DNA from 3 places in the Nitratireductor sp. GCM10026969 genome. Region 1 is predicted to be linked to each of the others. Evidence: predicted binding sites of a transcription regulator. Region 1 holds the regulator's gene; each other region holds the start of a gene.
The links. Region 1 encodes PhoB, which activates phosphate uptake and scavenging genes when phosphate is short. Its sites were predicted from a motif close to TGTCATNNANCTGTCAT; they were not measured.
Positions count from the first base shown of each region.

Region 2: the regulator PhoB is predicted to act here: its motif matches at 3,187-3,203, upstream of ACFP9U_RS11420 (RNA degradosome polyphosphate kinase).
Region 3: the regulator PhoB is predicted to act here: its motif matches at 4,008-4,024, upstream of ACFP9U_RS12850 (choice-of-anchor I family protein).

Region 1 is NZ_JBHSUM010000039.1:6,664-12,904, reverse strand. Features, by position in the region: gene ACFP9U_RS10735 (ROK family protein) at 1-1,152, shown strand, start outside; gene ACFP9U_RS10730 (gamma-glutamylcyclotransferase family protein) at 1,212-1,622, opposite strand; gene phoB (phosphate regulon transcriptional regulator PhoB) at 1,661-2,350, opposite strand; gene phoU (phosphate signaling complex protein PhoU) at 2,369-3,073, opposite strand; gene pstB (phosphate ABC transporter ATP-binding protein PstB) at 3,114-3,929, opposite strand; gene pstA (phosphate ABC transporter permease PstA) at 3,943-5,235, opposite strand; gene pstC (phosphate ABC transporter permease subunit PstC) at 5,240-6,241, opposite strand, start outside.
Region 2 is NZ_JBHSUM010000043.1:23,473-29,713, reverse strand. Features, by position in the region: partial or broken gene ACFP9U_RS11440 (FAD-dependent monooxygenase) at 1-931, opposite strand, end outside; gene ACFP9U_RS11435 (zinc-finger domain-containing protein) at 940-1,185, opposite strand; gene ACFP9U_RS11430 (PQQ-dependent sugar dehydrogenase) at 1,480-2,733, shown strand; gene ACFP9U_RS11425 (c-type cytochrome) at 2,792-3,124, shown strand; gene ACFP9U_RS11420 (RNA degradosome polyphosphate kinase) at 3,275-5,479, shown strand; gene ACFP9U_RS11415 (Ppx/GppA family phosphatase) at 5,483-6,241, shown strand, end outside.
Region 3 is NZ_JBHSUM010000054.1:2,827-9,067, forward strand. Features, by position in the region: gene ACFP9U_RS12820 (MATE family efflux transporter) at 1-575, shown strand, start outside; gene ACFP9U_RS12825 (quinone-dependent dihydroorotate dehydrogenase) at 592-1,683, opposite strand; gene ACFP9U_RS12830 (DUF952 domain-containing protein) at 1,680-2,027, opposite strand; gene ACFP9U_RS12835 (hypothetical protein) at 2,148-2,597, shown strand; gene ACFP9U_RS12840 (hypothetical protein) at 2,601-2,969, opposite strand; gene ACFP9U_RS12845 (GFA family protein) at 3,471-3,863, shown strand; gene ACFP9U_RS12850 (choice-of-anchor I family protein) at 4,227-6,241, shown strand, end outside.

The DNA.
Region 1 (6,241 bases):
GGACAGCCCTCGCGCACGGAGATCACGGGTCTCACCGGCCTCAGCCATTCGACCATTTCCGCCATCGCATCCGATCTCATAGACGAAGGCATCATGTGCGAGGCCGGCCAGGGGGAGAGTGCGCCAACCCGGCGCGGCCGCCCGCAGGTGGCGATCGCGCTCAACCCGCGGGCCGCCACCGTGGTGTGCCTGCACCTGTCCTTCAACAGTCTCACGGCGGCACTGGTCGACTACTGCGGCAATGTGATCGACCGTAAGGTGCACCGCCTGGCGACCCTGGCCATGGAAAGGCAGGGCCTTCTTGATGCGGCAGTGCGCGGCGTGCGGGAAATCGCCCACGGGCGCGGGGGCTTCCAGCGCATCGCCGTGGCGGTGCAGGGCATTACCGACGCGGCGGGCACGGAAATGCTGTGGTCGCCGATCACGCCGCACGACCGCTTGCGCCTGGGACCCGCCCTGGCGGAGGCGTTCGGTGTCCCCGTTACCGTCCACAACGATTGCAACATGATCGCCGTGGCGTTGCGCTGGCTCTATCCGGAGCGCTATCGCGACAACTTCGTGGCCATCCTCCTGTCCCACGGCATCGGCATGGGACTGATGTTGAACGGACGGCTGTTCACCGGCACCGATTCCTCGGGCGGCGAGTTCGGCCACATGATCCACCGTCCGCAAGGCGCGCTGTGCCGCTGCGGGCGCCGCGGCTGCGTCGAGGCCTATGCCGGAAGCTACGCCATCTGGCGCAGGGCGCGCGGCCGGGACCTTTTGGAAAAGCCGATCGCCGACATTGACACGGCCGAGATGGGAGCCCTGGCCGGGCAGGCGCGCCAGGAAGAGGGCGCGGCGCGCACGGCGTTTCGGGAAGCGGCGGAAGCCATCGGCTTCGGCATCGGCAACCTGTTCGCCCTGATCGACCCCGCTCCGGTGGCCATCATCGGCCAGGGCACGGCGGCCTTCGATATCCTGGAGCCGAGGATCCGCGCCACACTTTCCGAAACGGCCGGCGGCCAGAACACCGGATCCGTGCATTTCGAGACCTGGCCGAACGAAACCCCCTTCATCCAGCACGGCAATGCCATGACCGCGCTGACCAGCCTCGACCGAGAGATCTTCGGTCCGGGCCTGCACGCGAACGGCAGCAGAAGCATCGCCTGAGGCAGCGTTTTTCCGGAAGGCACGTGCCCCCTGCCCCTGGCCGGCGCGTTTGCAACACTCTACCACCGCCGACCGGGCGGAATGAACCGATGGTCGCGATACTCCTCGAGATATTCCGAGTGTACCGGAACGGCGAGTTCGGGCGATTTCATATAGGAAAAAGCCGCAATCGCTGGTCCACCACCCATCGGCAGCACGCGCACCAGGCGGCGGAAATTGCCTGGTTTTCCAACGGACTCGAGGCGGTCGAGAACGGCAAGGCATCGATCGTCAATTGCGTAAAGCTCTCCTTTGACGCAAAGGCCTTCTCCCGGCCGGTCGAGCATCATCGGCGCGAACCATGGCCCTGCGATCAACATGGGAAAGGCATCGACCGTGCGGGCAAGGCCCAGCCGGTCTGCACCGGCAAGCCCCTCCTCATGCAGGGGGAACCCTCTTTTCAAAGTACCGAACGCAAAGATTCTGACCATGCGAGATCAAAAGCGCACGGCAGTGAGAGGTTCCCTCCTCAACTCTCCCGGATCGCGTAGCCGGCGCCGCGTATGGTGCGGATGACGTCGGGCAACCGGCCCTGGTTCACCGCCTTGCGCAAGCGGCCGACATGCACGTCCACCGTCCGCTCGTCGATATAGATCGTCTCGCCCCAGACATTGTCCAGAAGCTGACTGCGCGAGAAGACGCGGCCGGGATGCTGCATCATGAATTCCAGGAGGCGGAATTCTGTGGGCCCGAGCCGGATCTCGCTCTTGCGCCGATAGACGCGGTGGGATTCGCGGTCGAGCACGATGTCGCCGACCTTGAGCACGGTCGACAGCACCTCGGGCTTCGCCCGCCGCAGGAGCGCGCGGACCCGGGCGACGAACTCCGGCGTCGAGAACGGCTTGACCAGATAGTCGTCGGCGCCGGTAGAAAGCCCGCGCACACGGTCGCTCTCCTCGCCGCGCGCCGTCAGCATGATGATGGGCAGACGCTCGGTCTCCGAGCGCATCCTGAGACGCCGGCAAAGCTCGATGCCGGAGATCGCCGGCACCATCCAGTCGAGCACGAGCAGGTCCGGCACGTTCTCCTGAAGGCGCACTTCCGCCTCGTCGCCACGGTTGACCACCTCGACCTCGTAACCTTCGGCCTCGAGATTGTAGCGCAGCAGTACGCACAGCGGCTCGTCATCCTCGACAAGCATTACTTTCGGAGCGATCATCCCGGACCCTCCCGCTACTCATCGATCAACCGTCATCTGCGTCTCGTCCAGCTTGGGGCGCTGAACGGGCAGTTGTTCGCCGGTCAGGATATAGTAGGCGTTCTCGGCGATGTTGGTTACGTGGTCACCCACGCGCTCCAGGTTCTTGGCGCAAAACAGGAGATGCGTGCATGCGGTGATGTTGCGCGGATCTTCCATCATATAGGTGAGCAGTTCGCGAAACACCGAGGTGTAGCGGGTGTCGATCTTCTCGTCCTCGTCGCGCAGCGCCGTGAGTGCAGCGGCGTCGCGCTCAGCGTAGCGCTCGACGACGGCCTTGACCTGGCTGAGAACCATGCCGGCCATGGTGTCTATCGAATGAGAAAGCTTGCGCGGGGCCGCTCCCTGCCCGACAGCGCCCACGCGCTTGGCGATGTTCTTGGCAAGGTCGCCGATCCGTTCCAGGTCGGCGGCCATGCGGATCCCGCCCACCACGGCGCGCAGGTCCTGCGCCATGGGCTGGCGCTTGGCGATCAGCGTGATCGCCCGCTCGTCGAGTTCGAGCTGCTTGGCATCCATGATTGCATCGTCGGAGATGACGCGCTGTGCCAGCCCGGTATCCGAGGTAAGCAGCGCCCGGGTGGCGGACTGCGTCATGGCGCCGGCAAGATCGCCCATATCGCGCAGCAGTCGATCGATATGCTCGAGATCCTCATCGAAGGAGGCGACGATATGCTCGGCCATGGGTCTGTTCCCTTCTGAAATGCGTGGCGCGGCGGTCGGCTTAGCCGAACCGGCCGGTGATATAATCCTGGGTGCGCTTGTCTTCCGGATTGGTGAAGATGCGGTCCGTCGGTCCCTCCTCGACCAGATTGCCGAGATGGAACATGGCGGTGCGCTGCGAAACGCGGGCCGCCTGCTGCATGGAGTGCGTGACGATCACGATGGTGTAGTTCTCACGCAATTCGTCGATCAGTTCCTCCACCTTGGCCGTGGCGATCGGGTCGAGCGCCGAGCACGGCTCGTCCATCAGGATCACTTCCGGCGAGACGGCGATGGCGCGGGCGATGCACAGGCGCTGCTGCTGGCCGCCGGAAAGGCCGGTGCCCGGCTCGGTCAGCCGGTCCTTCACTTCGTTGAACAAGCCGGCCTTCTGCAGGCTGGTCTCGACAACTTCGTCCAGCGCGGCCTTGCCGGAGGCGAGGCCGTGGATGCGCGGCCCGTAGGCGATGTTCTCGTAGATCGACTTCGGGAACGGGTTCGGCTTCTGGAAGACCATGCCGACCCGCGCCCTGAGTTCCACCACGTCGATGCGCGGGCTGTAGATATCCTCGCCGTCGAGCGTGATCTCGCCCGTCACGCGGCAGATATCGATGGTGTCGTTCATCCGGTTCAGGCAGCGCAGAAAGGTGGACTTGCCGCACCCCGAAGGGCCGATGAGCGCAGTCACCTGGTTCTGACGCACGTCGAGGCTGACACCGAACAGGGCCTGCTTGTCCCCGTAGAAAACGTTGACCCCCGAGCCGCGCATCTTCACGGTTTCGGTCTCGGTCGTTTCCTCGAGAGCGGTTTCGACGGCTGCTTCTGTCAACATGTTCATTTCCCTCACTCCGTTACCAGCGACGCTCGAACCGTTGCCGGAGATAGATGGCCACCGCATTCATGAATATGAGAAAGCCCAATAGCACGAGGATAGCAGCCGAGGTGCGCGAGACAAAACCGCGCTCCGGGCTGTCGGCCCAGATGAAGATCTGGGTGGGAAGCGCCGTAGCCGGCTCCATGATGCCCCCGGGCGGCGAGGTCAGGAAGGCGTTCATTCCGATGAGCAGCAGCGGCGCCGTCTCGCCCAGAGCCTGCGCCAGGCCGATGATCGTGCCGGTGAGGATGCCCGGCAGCGCCAGCGGCAGGACATGATGGAGGATGACCTCGTGCTTGGAGGCGCCGATGCCGAGCGCGGCCTCGCGGATCGACGGCGGGATCGACTTCAAGGCGGCGCGCGTGACGATGATCATGGTGGGCAGCGTCATGAGCGAGAGCACGAGCCCGCCGACGATCGGCGCGGAGCGCGGCAATCCGAACACTTGGATGAACACCGCCAGGCCCAGAAGACCGAAGACGATCGAGGGCACCGCCGCCAGGTTGTTGATGTTCACCTCGACGAGGTCGGTCCAGCGGTTCTTCGGCGCGAACTCCTCCAGATAGATCGCCGCGGCGATGCCGACCGGGAATGAGATCAGGAAGCAGACGAGGAGGGCATAGAAGGAACCGACGATGGCGCCGGCAAGGCCCGCCAGCTCCGGGAAGCGGCTGTCGGCGTTGACGAACAGCGCCCAGTTGAACGGCGCCGAAACGAGCCCGCGCTCCTCGAGCGACTGGAACAGCGCGATCTCCTCGTTCGAGACCCTGCGGCGGTCTTCCGGCAGGTCGCGGTCGATGACCCCCTTGTAGAGCTGGTCGTAGGGATCCGAAGCCGGCACTTCGAGGACGAATGACTGGCCGACAAGCTCCGGATGCGCGGCCACGTGGTTGCGCACGACATTGACGGCGCCGTCCGACAGGATGCCCGAGGCAGTGCGTAACGCGGCCGGATCCTCGATCTGCGGGAAAAGCTGCTGGACGGCGTTGCTGACCACGGCGCGGAAATTGCCGTCGCCTGGATCGTCCGCCGGCACGTTCTCCGGATCGGCAGTGAACTCCACGGCGATCTTCGTCTGCACGAAGGCGCTGTGGCCGGTCGCGATCAGCGAGGCGATCAGCACGCCGAGCAGGCCGATGGCGATAAGAATGGAGGCAAGCCCGTACATCTTGAGGCGGCGGTCGGCCGCATAGCGGCGCTTGCGCTTTGCCAACGCCTCCGGAGAGGACCAGTCGAACGGCTTGGAAGCTGAGGCGGTCGTATCGGACATTGGCCTACTCGTATTTCTCGCGGTAGCGGCGCACGATGCGCAGCGCCAGTACGTTCAGGCAAAGGGTCACCACGAACAGCACCAGCCCGAGCGCAAAGGCGGAGAGCGTCTTGGGATTGTCGAAAGCGGTATCGCCGATCAGGAGCGTGACGATCTGCACGGTCACCGTCGTCACCCCGTCGAGCGGGTTCGCCGTCAATGTCGCGGTGAGCCCGGCCGCCATGACCACGATCATCGTCTCGCCGATGGCACGGCTGGCAGCCAGCAGGATGCCGCCGACGATGCCGGGCAGCGCCGCCGGAAGCAGAACCCGCGTCATGGTCTCGGCACGCGTGGCGCCCATCGCCAGCGAACCGTCGCGCATGGACTGGGGCACCGCCCGCAATGCGTCGTCGGAAAGCGACGAGATGAAGGGGATGATCATGATTCCCATCACGCCGCCGGCGGCAAGCGCGCTGTTGGGCGATATGGCGATGCCCATCAGGCCGCCGGCCTGGCGGATCGCCGGCGCGACGGTAAGGACGGCAAAGAAGCCGTAGACGACGGTCGGCACGCCGGCGAGGATCTCCAGGATGGGCTTGACGATCCTGCGGATGCGGTCATTGGCGAACTCCACGAGGTAGATCGCCGAGAAAAGGCCGACCGGAATGGCCACGATCAGCGCGATTGTGGCTATCAGCAACGTGCCGGTGAAGACGGGCACGGCGCCGAAGGCGCCCGTACCGGCCACCTGGTCCTCGCGGATGGCGATCTGCGGCTCCCAGTTCAGCCCGAAGAAGAACTCCTGCGGCGGCACCAGCATGAAGAACTGCATCGCCTCGTAGGTGAGCGACACGATGATGCCGATGGTGACCAGGATGGCCGCCCCGGCGGAAAAGATCATGAGGAAATCGAGCGTGCGCTCGAAGGTCTGGCGTGCACGAAAGCGCGGCGCCATGCGCGAGCGCGCCATGTAGAACGCCAGCGCGGCGACCGCCAGGGCCACCACCACCATCGCCCATTGGGC
Region 2 (6,241 bases), on a different contig from region 1:
CGGCGCCTTGCGCCGCATGCGGCGTGAGCGCGTGCGCGGCGTCACCGATCAGCGCCAGTCCGCCGGGATGCGTCCAGGGTCCGTCGCCTTCCACCGCGTGAATGGGCCAGGCCGTCCAGGCTTGTGTTCTTCCGATGAGGTGGGAAAGGGCAGGGGCGGCGCGGGAGGTGGCCCTCGCCAGATGTGCCGTATCGGCGTCATTCGACCAGTCCGGCCGGATTTCCCCGCCTTTCGTCACCGCCACCAGGTTGATCTCTTCCCCGCCGCGCAGGGGATAGGCGACAACGTGGAAATCGGGTGCCAGGAAGGCCGTTACCGTGTCGGGCTGCGTGAGATGGTCGAGGCCGGCGGATCTTCGGGACACGACCGCGCGGAAAGCGATGTGGCCGGTGAAGCGGCTCCGGTTCGCGTTTGCCAGCGGCCGCAGCGCGGACCAGACGCCGTCCGCGGCGACCAGCAGCCCGGCGGCGAGGCGGCGCTCCCCCGGTGAGCCGTCAAGCTCGACCGTCACACCGGTTTTCCCGAACGTGGCGCCACGTACGGCAACCCCGGTTTCCAGGGTGATGTTCTCTCTCTCTCGGACGCGCTCCAGAAGCACCCGTTGCAGATCCGCCCGGTGCGCGACGAGGTAGGGCGCGCCCCAGCGCTTCTCCGCCGCATCGAGCGGTATGCAGGCGAGGGAGGCCAGGCTTGCGGCGTCCCGCAGGACGATGCCGCGCGGCTCTACGGCATTTCCCGAGAGGCGATCGAGAACGCCGAGCCGGTCGAGAACGCGCGTTGCGTTGGGGGAAAGCTGAAGGCCGGCGCCGACCTCGTCGAGATGCGCGGCCTTCTCGAAGACGGTGACGGAAAAGCCCTTGGCGGCGAAGCTCAAGGCGGCGGTCAGGCCGGCGATGCCAGCGCCTGCGACGGTGACAGCGCGGTCGCTCACCGAGGCCTTTAGGCCGCCTCCTCGCGGAAGCGACATCCTTCGGGGATGGTCTCGTCGCTCTTCAGCTGCGCATTGTAGCGATAAAGCGTCGAGCAATAGGGGCAGATCCGCTCTTCGTCGTCACCCATGTCGAGAAAGACATGCGGGTGATCGTTCGGCGGATAGGCACCCACGCACATGAACTCCTTGACACCGATCTCGACCGACCGGTGGCCGTCCGTGTTGTGGAAGTGGGGTGTTGCGTGACCCGCCATCTCTTCCTCTCCCGCGCGTGGCTGTTTGCGCTGCGTTTGGCGCAAATACGACGTGATTGCAAGCCCCCAAGCCTCGCGGTCGTGCCTGGCAGCCGTCTTTCGCCGAAGCGACGGGTTGGGAAGCCTCCGCAGCAGTTTGCCGCAAACGATCACGATCGGCGATCCGTTCATTTCCGCCCGCACACCGTCCTAACCCGGTCGCACGCCGGTAAAGTCGCGGTTGCCATTGTCATCACGCAGATTTGGGCGGACATTATATCTGCTACCCGGCAAAAACGCTTTTGGGAGGAAGCAATGAATAGGATGTTTCTGGGGTCTCTGGCTATTCTCGCCGGAACGACCATGCTGTCATCTGCGCAGCCCCAGCCAAGCAATCTCGAGAAGCTGGGGTCTTTCAAGACGACGGGCACGACCGAGTTTACCGAGATCGAGCAAAGTGGGCCGAAGGCCGAGGCTATAAAGCGCACGCTGGAGCAGATCAGCCTGCCGCAAGGATTCACTATCAGCCTCTATGCGATCGTCCCGGACGCCCGGCACATGGCCGTCGGGCCGCAGGGCGTGGTGATGTTCGTCGGCACGCGCAAGACCAAGGTCTGGTCGGTGACGGACCGCGATAAGGATCGCGTCGCCGACGAGGTGAAGGATTTCGCGCCGTCGCTCGCCATGACGATCCCCAACGGACCGTGCTTTTCGCCCGACGGCGTCCTTTACATCGCCGAGCAGAACCGCGTCATTTCCTATCCGGCCGCCGAGTTCTTTTACGAAAGCCCCGACGTTGCCGCCTTCGAGGTGGTGAAGCAGGGTGAACTCATTCCGCCGGACGAGGAAAGCTACAACCATACCGCTCGTGTCTGCCGCATCGGACCGGACGGCAAGCTCTACATCTCGCTCGGCCAGCCCTTCAACGTGCCGCCACCGGAAAAGCTGGACCTTTACGAGCGGACGGGCATCGGCGGCATCATACGGATAAACCAGGACGGCACCGGGCGCGAGGTCTACACCTACGGTGTGCGCAACTCCGTCGGACACGACTTCAATCCGGCCAATGGCGAGCTTTGGTTCACCGATAACCAGGTGGACGGCATGGGCGACGATATTCCGCCCGGCGAGATCAACCGCCAGACGGAAGCCGGCCAGCATTTCGGCTTCCCCTGGTATGGCGGCGGCTCCGTGCGCACCGTCGAATACAAGGACGAGGAAGTGCCGGCCGACGTGGTGATGCCGGCGGTGGAAACGGTCGCGCATGCGGCCGATCTCGGCATGGTCTTCTATACGGGAGAGCAGTTCCCGGACAAATATCGCGGCGGCATCTTCTCCGCCCAGCATGGTTCCTGGAACCGCACGACGCCGATCGGTGCCCGCGTCATGTTTACGGCAATCAACGAGGACGGATCGGCGGGAGACACGGAGGTCTTCGCAAAAGGCTGGCTGAACGAAAACGGGGAATATCTCGGCCGCCCCGTCGACGTGGCGCAGTTGCGCGACGGTTCCATCATCGTCTCCGACGATCTGACGGGTGCGCTCTACCGGATCGCATATGGAGAGTGAAGCAGCGGTAACCGCGCCTGCCGCCAAAGGCGGCAGGCCTCTTCGAACGGACGGTGAAATGACGGACATCCCGAAACTATTGTGTTACGCCTTTCTCACGGCAGGCGCTTCCGTTCCGGCCGCCGGTGCCGATCTGGAGGCAGGACGGCGGATCGCGTCGTCACAGTGCCGCACCTGCCACGGGCTCGACGGAATCGCGCAGATGCCGGTTGCCCCGCATCTGGCCGGTGAAAGCGCGATCTATCTCCAGACACAGCTCAAGGCTTTTCGCTCGGGCACGCGCAAGAGCGAGATGATGAACGTGGTGGCAAAAGACCTTACCGATGAAGACATAGCCAATGTCGCGGCCTGGTATGCGGCAATCAAAATTCGCGTTGAAATGCCCGACTAGTTCACAGGCGGATGGCTCGGGTGATACCAAGCGAAATCCGAAATGGCGCGCCGGAAAGCGTGTGATATGAAACTGTCGTAAAATCCTGTCAGATACGTCATCAGGGGCAGGCGGGCCGTCACCGAAGAGACGAGCGTGAACGAGTGACTCATGAATGAATTGAAACCGGTCAAGAACGAATTTCCGACAGCGCCGGGAACGGTCGACGAGATCGCCAAATCCAGCCCGGACCGTTTTGTCAATCGGGAGTTCTCCTGGCTCCAATTCAACCGGCGTGTGCTGGAGGAATCGCAGAACACCAATCACCCGCTTCTGGAGCGCGTGCGCTTTCTCTCCATCTCCGCGGACAATCTGGACGAGTTCTTTATGGTGCGCGTAGCCGGGCTTGCCGGCCAGGTGCGCGAGGGAATCGTCACCCGCAGCGCTGACGGGCGAACCCCGCAGGAGCAGCTCGAACACGTGTTGCGGGAGGTCAGCCGCCTGCAGATGGAGCAGCATGCCAGCTTGATCGCCCTGTTAGACCTTCTCAAGAAGGGAAACATCGAGATCATCCGCCCGGACGCGCTGACGCGCGAGGACAGGAAATGGGTGGAGGAGCACTTCCTCGAAGCCATCTATCCGGTGCTGACGCCGCTTTCGATCGACCCGGCGCACCCGTTCCCCTTCATTCCCAATCTGGGCTTTTCGATCGCGCTCGATCTCCAGCATCTCGGCAATGGCGAGACCATGACGGCGCTCTTGCGCCTGCCGGTCGCGCTCGATCGTTTCGTGGCGTTGCCGGAGCGGCGCAGGAGCGTACGTTTCATTCCGCTCGAGGACATCGTCGAGATGTTCATCGGCAAGCTCTTTCCCGGTTACAAGGTCAACGGCTCGGGCACATTCCGCATCATCCGCGACAGCGACATCGAGGTGGAGGAGGAGGCGGAGGACCTCGTGCGCCTGTTCGAAAGTGCCTTGAAGCGCCGGCGCCGCGGTTCCGTTATCCGCATCGAGTTCGAAAGCTCGATGCCCGAAAGCCTGCGCGAGTTCGTGGCGAGCGAGCTCGGTGTTCCGGCGGCGCGCGTGAGCGTTCTGGACGGGCCGCTGGCGATCAGCCAGATTTCCGAAATCGTCAAGCTGCCGCGCGACGAGCTGAAGTTTGCGCCCTACAATCCGCGTTTCCCCGAGCGCATCCGCGAGCACGGTGGCGACTGCTTCGCGGCCATCCGCGAGAAGGACATCGTCGTCCACCATCCCTATGAGAGCTTCGACGTGGTGGTGCAGTTCCTGCGCCAGGCCGCCCGCGACCCGGAGGTGGTCGCCATCAAGCAGACACTCTACCGCACGTCGAACGACAGCCCGATCGTGCGCGCGCTCGTCGACGCGGCGGAGGCCGGCAAGACGGTGACCGCGCTGGTGGAGCTCAAGGCGCGTTTCGACGAGGAGGCCAACATCCGCTGGGCGCGCGACCTGGAACGGGCCGGCGTGCAGGTGGTGTTCGGCTTTATCGAATTGAAGACACACGCCAAGATGTCGCTCGTGGTACGGCGCGAGGACGGGCGCCTGCGCAACTATGTGCATCTGGGCACGGGCAACTATCACCCGATCACCGCACGCATCTACACGGACCTGTCCTACTTCACGGTCGATCCGGTCATCGCGCACGACGTGGCGAAGGTGTTCAACTTCATCACCGGCTATGCCGAGCCGGACGTGGACATGAAGCTTGCCGTCTCACCTTTCACGCTGCGCAGCCGGATCCTAAAGCATATCGGCGAGGAGATGGACCATGCCAGGGCCGGCCGGCCGGCACAGATCTGGATGAAGATGAACTCCCTGGTCGATCCAAAGATTATCGACGCGCTCTACGAGGCCAGCCGTGCCGGCGTGGAGATCGACCTCGTGGTGCGCGGCATCTGCTGTCTCAGGCCGCAGGTGCCTGGCCTTTCGGAGAACATACGCGTGAAATCGATCATCGGCCGGTTTCTGGAGCACAGCCGGATCTTCTGCTTCGGCAACGGACACGGGCTGCCCTCCGACGAGGCAATTATCTATGTCTCCTCCGCGGATCTCATGCCGCGTAATCTCGACCGGCGCGTCGAGGCCATGGTGCCCATCACCAACCCGACCGTTCACGAGCAGGTGCTTGGGCAGATTATGCTGGGAAATATCATGGACAACCAGCAGAGCTTCGAAGTATTGCCTGACGGAACCTCGCGGCGCATATTGCCCGAGGACGGAGAGGAAGCCTTCAACGCTCAGGAATATTTCATGACCAACCCCAGCCTGTCCGGGCGCGGCAACGCCTTGAAGTCTCATGCGCCGAGGAGGATCGCTGCCTTCAAGCGGCGCAAGAAGGTCGCAGCCGGCGAGTAAGCCGTGCCGATCACCGCCTCCCAGGGCCGGTTGCAGGACCGGCGGCCCGTATCGGTCATCGATATCGGATCCAATTCGATTCGTCTCGTGATCTACGAGGGCATCGCCCGCGCGCCCACCGTGCTGTTCAACGAAAAGATGCTGGCCGGTCTCGGACGCTCGATCGTCACCACGGGAGAGCTCGACCCCGATGGCGTGAGCCGCGCCATCGAGGAGTTCCGCCGTTTCCGGGCGCTTTCGGAACAGGCCGGTGCGCAGTCGCTGCACGTGCTGGCCACCGCGGCTGCGCGCGAGGCCACCAACGGGCCGGACTTCATACGCCGCGCCGAGGACATCCTGGGAACGAAGATACGCGTCCTTTCGGGACGTGAGGAGGCGGGCTATTCGGCTTTCGGCATCATATCGGGCTTTCACAAGCCCGATGGAATTGTCGGCGATCTCGGTGGTGGCAGCCTGGAGCTGGTCGATCTTGAGGGAGAGACCCTCGGGGAGGGCATCACCCTGCCGCTCGGAGGCTTGCGGCTGCGCCAGATGGCCGGATCCTCAGTAAACGAGGCGGCGGGGATCGCCGCAACCGAGCTCTCCCGCGCGCCCTGGCTGGAGCACGGAGCAGGACGCACCTTTTACTGTGTCGGCGGTACATGGCGGAATCTGGCCCGCCTGCACATGTACACGAACCGGTATGCGCTGCCAGTAATGCATCACTACGAGCTCGATCCCCAGGCGGATTCCGGGTTTCTCAAGCGCGTCGCGGCCGGCGAA
Region 3 (6,241 bases), on a different contig from region 1:
TGCTCGCCACCTTCGCGCTCTTCACCCGGCAGGGTGCGCAGCTCGGCACGGTCACGCTCGCCGCCAATGCGGTCCTGCTGAATTTCTATCTCGTCGCCGGCTATTTCCTCGACGGCTTCGCCACCGCCGCCGAACAGCTGGCCGGCCGTGCCATCGGCGCGCGCCACGCGCCGGCCTTCCGCAAGGCTGTCTGGCTCAGCACGCTTTGGGGCTTTGCACTCGCCGTGGCGGCGACGGCGACCTTCCTGCTCTTCGGCGAGACCTTCATCCACCTGATGACCACGGCGCCGGAGGTGCGCGCGGTCGCCGGCGCCTATCTGCCGTGGGCGGCCTTCATCGCCGTCAGCGGCGTGCTCGCCTTCGCCATGGACGGCGTCTTCATCGGCGCCACCTGGTCGCGCGACATGCGCAACATGATGCTCGTGTCGCTGGCGATCTATGTGGCGTGCCTGTTCTCGCTGGGTGCGGTCTTCGGCAATCCCGGCCTGTGGGCGGCTCTGCACATCTTCATGATCGCGCGTGGCCTCACCCTCGTCTCCATCCTGCCGGGAAGGGCGCGGGAGGCCTTCCGCTGAAGGCTTCCGCCAAGCTTCAGTCGAGCCGCCGTGCGGCCCATTCCTCCACGCGGCTGTCGCGGATCTCGGCGATGGAGGAGAGCTCCTCGCGCTCGGCATAGGTGTCGAGGCCACGCAAGATGCGGGCGGCAAGCCCCGGCCCTTGATAGATCATGCCGGTGTAAATCTGCACCAGGTCGGCACCGGCCCGCATCTTCTCCAGCGCCGTTTCCGCAGAGCGCACGCCGCCGACCCCGATGATGGGGAGCCAGGGGCCGATCAGCCGCCGCATCCGCGCCAGGACGATGGTCGAGCGTTCGAAGAGCGGCGCGCCGGAAAGCCCGCCCGCCTCCTGCGCGGCCGCCGATTTCAGCCCGGCGCGCGCAAGCGTGGTGTTGGAGACGATGAGCCCGTCCACCCGCTTGTCGAGCACCTCGGCGGCGATATCGCCCATGGCCTCGTCGGAAAGGTCGGGGGCGATCTTCAGGAAGACGGGGGTGCCGGTGTCGAGCCCCGCCGCCTGGGCGTTGCGTGCCCGCATGACCCGTTCGAGCAGTTCCGCGAGGCTTTCGCGGTCCTGCAAGGCGCGCAGGCCGGCCGTGTTGGGCGAGGAGATGTTGACTGTCAGATAGGACGCCACTCCGGCGAAAAGGCGAACGCCTTCCTCGTAGTCGGCCATGCGGTCGGCGCTGTCTCGGTTGGCGCCGATGTTGACACCGACCACGCCGCCCTGCGGGGCGCGCGCGAGCAGTCGCGCCAGCGCGCCCTGATGGCCTTCATTGTTGAAGCCCAGCCGGTTGATCACCGCCTCGTCCTCAGCGAGGCGGAAGATGCGTGGCTTCGGGTTGCCCGCCTGCGGCCGCGGCGTGATGGTGCCGCACTCGGCGAAACCGAAGCCGAGCCTGAGCAGCGCGTCGGGAACCTCGGCGTTCTTGTCGTAGCCGGCGGCGATCCCCAGCGGATTGGGAAAGTCGAGCCCGGCCAGCGTCAGGGAAAGCTTGCGCGAAACCGGCGGCGGATCGGAAAGCCGAACGCCGGACTTCAAGGCGGCGATGGAAAGCCCGTGTGCCCGCTCCGGGTCGAGCCTGAAGAGCAGAGGGCGCGCGGCGAGGTCCAAGAGGCGCTTCATGGTTCGAGCGGCGGAAATGCATGCCGCCCGTCGGCGTCAAGCGGCAGAGGCTTCACCCAATGCACGGCGCTGAGCGGCAGCGGAGCGTAAAGATGCGGAAAGGGCTGGCCCCCACGCGAAATCTCGTATCTCAGCTTTTCACCGAGCTTTTCTTCGTCGACCGCGACGAGGAGGAGATCGTCCTGCCCGGAAAAATGCTTCGCGGCCGTCTCGCGCAGCTGGGCGCCGGTGGAGAAGTGGATGAAACCGTCGGCCAGGTCCACCGGTGCCCCGGCAAGCACGCCTTCGCGCTCGGCCTGCCGCCACAAGGATTGCGGACAGATTTTGTAGATCAGTTTTGCCATGAGCGCGCTATAGTCCCATTATCGCGCGTGCGCAAAGCGGGCGGTGCCTTTTGCACCATCCAATTTGCGGCGCAATCGTGCGCGACGATGACGGATCGACGTTCCTTGGGAGTAGAACCGATGCGAGTGACGGCTGCCGCCCTGGCGGGACTTTTCCTTCTTACGCCCGGCATCCTCGCCGCCCAGGAGGCGGGCGCTGGCGGCGAGCGCTATTTGCTGGAGAAGACGGACAACGGCTATTTGCGCATGGACGCGCGCACCGGCGCCATGGCGCTTTGCCGCGAGCGCTCGGGCGAGTTCGTGTGCACGCCGGCCGCCGACGAGCGCCGGCCCGACGACCCGCGGATCGAGGCTCTCCGTGAACGGATCGCCGCGCTCGAGGCGCGTGTCGAAGCGCTGGAAGGCGGCGCCGGTGAGGAGACGACGGGATTGCCCAGCGAAGAGGAGTTCGAGCGCACGCTCGGCTTGATGGAGCGCTTCTTCCGCCGCTTCATGGATGTCGTGCGCGGTTTCGAGGAGGAGCAACAGCAGGAGCAGAGCACCGACCAGGCGCCCGCCGAGCGGACCTGATCCTCACATTCCGAGCCCGCGCAGGACGAGCGAGGCGGCAAAGAACGAGCACGCGACGGCATAGCTGTTTCGCGCGAAACGGCCGTAGACCTCGCGCAGAACCGCGGCGAAGGCCATTCTGCCGGCCGCTGCCGCGGGTCGTGCGCGCTCGTCCAGGCAGCCCCAGACCTCCGTCTTCTTCGGATTCTGCCATGGGGCGGCGAACGCCTTCAGGATGAGGATCTCCGCCATCACCAGCATGAGCACGGCGCCGGCATAGAGCGCCAGCACCATGTCGAAGGAAAAGCTCAGCATCACCAGGACGACCGCAAACCCGCCGAACAGGACGGCGCGGCCGATGCACACGAATGCCGTCTCGCGTACCTTTTCCATTGCTTCGAACGTCCGCACGGTACGCCGACTCTCGGTGACGCAATGCGGGTCCATCGGGATTTGTTCCGCAAGGGCCTGCCCACCACGGCGGAGCCGTCACCGCGGGCGCATGTCGCCCGAGTGGTGACCGATTGCGGCAATGTCGGCACCGCATGACACTGCCCGGCCGCTTATCCTGGCGCACATGATCACGGGCGAGCGGCTTGTGAACCGTTGTCGCTCGGGGCGCAGTCGTTGCGATACGGTCCAGGCAGCGAAGCCAACGTCGCTCTTCCTTGCGGATTGATGTGGCGGAACCGTGCGAGCGGCAGCAGATCGTCGCTGATCTTGTGCGCGGCGCGGATCCCGCTCGCTGGACTGGCGATCCTCACCCTGGTCGGCCGAGGCGCTGTGTCCGCGACTATCAGCGCCTGAACGCACCGCCCGACCGCAGCGGGCAATTGCAATGGCGGAGCTGATCATTGTAGCCATTCCGATGCTTGATTCTGGAGGAGACGCAGCATGGACCGTTTCACCGGCGGTTGCCTGTGCGGCAACGTCCGAATCGTGGCATCGGGGCTCCCATACCGGGTCGGCCTTTGTCACTGTCTCGACTGTCGCAAGCATCACGGGGCCCTTTTTCACGCTTCCGCGGTGTTCCCTCAGGATGCGGTGACGATCGATGGCGAAACGCGCGACTACGCCGGGCGGTTTTTCTGTCCCCGCTGCGGCTCGTCCGTTTTCGCACGCACCGCCGACGAAATCGAAGTGAACCTGGGATCCCTGGATACCCCTGACCAGCTGATGCCAACCTACGAACTCTGGACCATCCGTCGCGAGTCATGGTTGCCGCCGTTTCCGCTCGCGAGACGATACGACCGCGATCGTGACGCCACGTCCCGCTTTGAGGAGTAGGTCGCACGAGCGGTGCGAAGGCCTCATTAAGAGGTGGCGGAAATCTATGCCCTGATCCCCATTTGATCGCGGCGGGATACTGCCGATCGGCTCCAGCAGCGGCACCTGTTCCAAGGCATCAAGGACGAAGCCGGCATGGGCGGGCTTCATCGTACCGTCATTCAATGGTTAACGAACCGTCACCGGCCGCTGCTAGCGTCCGGACTGTTGGCCCGGCCGCGGGAGGCATCGGGGCCAGCTCACGGGTTGGGGATGGCCCGTCAGCGAATTTTCCGGGCGCCGTCGAGGGCGCACGCAGCGTGAGATGACACGTCTCGCGGGCGAAGCACATTGAGCTGAACGCATTAGGCAGGAGGGATTCTGATGGGATACGAGGGCACCTACCGAGGCCGGGGATACGTTGACTTTTACAAAGGCGATCCCTACCGCAGCGACGCTCCCTCCGGATACGACCGCAACGAGGAACGCGGACGCGATCATGCCCGCGACGACAATCATCGCAACCGCGGCGAAGACCACCGCCGGAGTGACGATGACGGTGGTTGGGACCACGACAACTGGCGCTGGGGCAATGACGATGATCGCCATGGCCGCGGACGCGACCGCGATGGGAATGACGACCATAGCGGCGGGAATGGTCGCGGCGATGATGATCGGCATGACTGGGACGAAGACGATCGCGGCCCGGGCCGCGGGCGGGACGACGACTTCACGATCGAGCTGACGGCGCTCGCCACGTATGATTCAGGTCTCGGCGAGGGCGCGGCGGAGATCGTCGCCCACGATCCGCAGACCCAGCGCCTGTTCGTCGTCAACGCCGAGCAGGGCACAATCGACATCCTCGATATCTCCGATCCGAAGACGCCCACCAAGGTCGGCGCCATCGACGTGAACACGGTGAACGGCCAGCCGACCGGCGGCCCCAACAGCGTCGCGGTGGCGGGCGGTATCGTTGCAGTGGCGATCGAGGCCGATCAGGCGACCGATCCGGGTCTCGTCGGCTTCTTTGATGCGGACGGCAACTTCCTCGGCTCCGTCGAGGTGGGATCGCTGCCCGACATGCTGGTGTTCACGCCGGACGGCGACAAGCTGCTGGTCGCCAACGAGGGCGAGCCGGATGGCGACCTCGATCCGAAGGGCTCGATCAGCGTCATCGATCTGTCGGACGGTGTCGCCGGGGCGACGGTCGCCACCGCCGGTTTCACGGCGTTCGATGCCCAGCAGGCGGCGCTCGAGGCAATGGGCCTGCGCATCTTCGAGGGCAAGGTGCTGTCGGACGACGTCGAGCCCGAGTACATCGCCATCTCCGAGGACGGCAAGAAGGCGTTCGTGACGCTGCAGGAGGCCAATGCGGTCGCCGTGGTCGACATCGAAACGGCGACGGTGACCGAGATCCAACCGCTGGGCGCCAAGGACCATTCCAGGCCCGGCAACGGTCTCGATGCTTCCGACCGGGATGGCGACACCATCGACATTGGCACCCAGCCGGTGAAGGGGCTCTACATGCCCGATGCGATCTCGTCCTACGAGGCCGGGGGCAAGACCTATTACGTGACCGCCAACGAAGGCGACGCGCGCGACGAGGAAGAGCGCATCGGTGATCTGGAGCTCGACACCGATGCCTTCCCGAACGCGGCCATCCTGCAGCAGGATGGCATCCTGGGCCGTCTGGAGGTCTCTACAATCGACGGAGACACGGACGGCGACGGCGACTATGACGAGCTTTACGCCTACGGCGCCCGCTCGTTCTCGATCTGGGACGAGGACGGCAACCAGGTCTTCGACAGCGGCGACATGCTGGAGCAGATCACGGCGCAGCTGACGCCGGAACTCTTCAATGCCAACGACGCCGATCCGGACGAATTCGACAACCGCTCCGACGCCAAGGGGCCCGAGCCGGAGTCCGTCGTCATCGGCGAGATCGAGGGCCACACCTATGCCTTCGTCGGCATCGAGCGCGCCGGCGGCGGCGTGTTCGTCTTCGACATCACCAGGCCCTGGGACGTCGAGTTCACCCAATATATCCGCACAGAGGGCGACATCGCGCCCGAGGGTCTCACCTTCATCGCTGCGGAAGACAGCCCCAATGGCGTGCCCATGCTGGCGGTCTCCAACGAGGTCTCCGGCACCACGACCCTCTACCAGATCAATTTCAGCGGAGAGGAAATCAGGGGCGGCAGGCGCGACGACGAACTCACCGGCACCGCCGGCAACGACGAGATCGACGGCCGCAACGGCAATGACGAGATCATGGGCCTTGCCGGCAACGATGAACTGAAAGGCGGCAACGGGCGCGACGAAATCTTCGGCGGGGATGGCGACGATATCATCCTCGGCGGGCGCGGCCGCGACGAGCTGTACGGCGAGGACGGTGACGA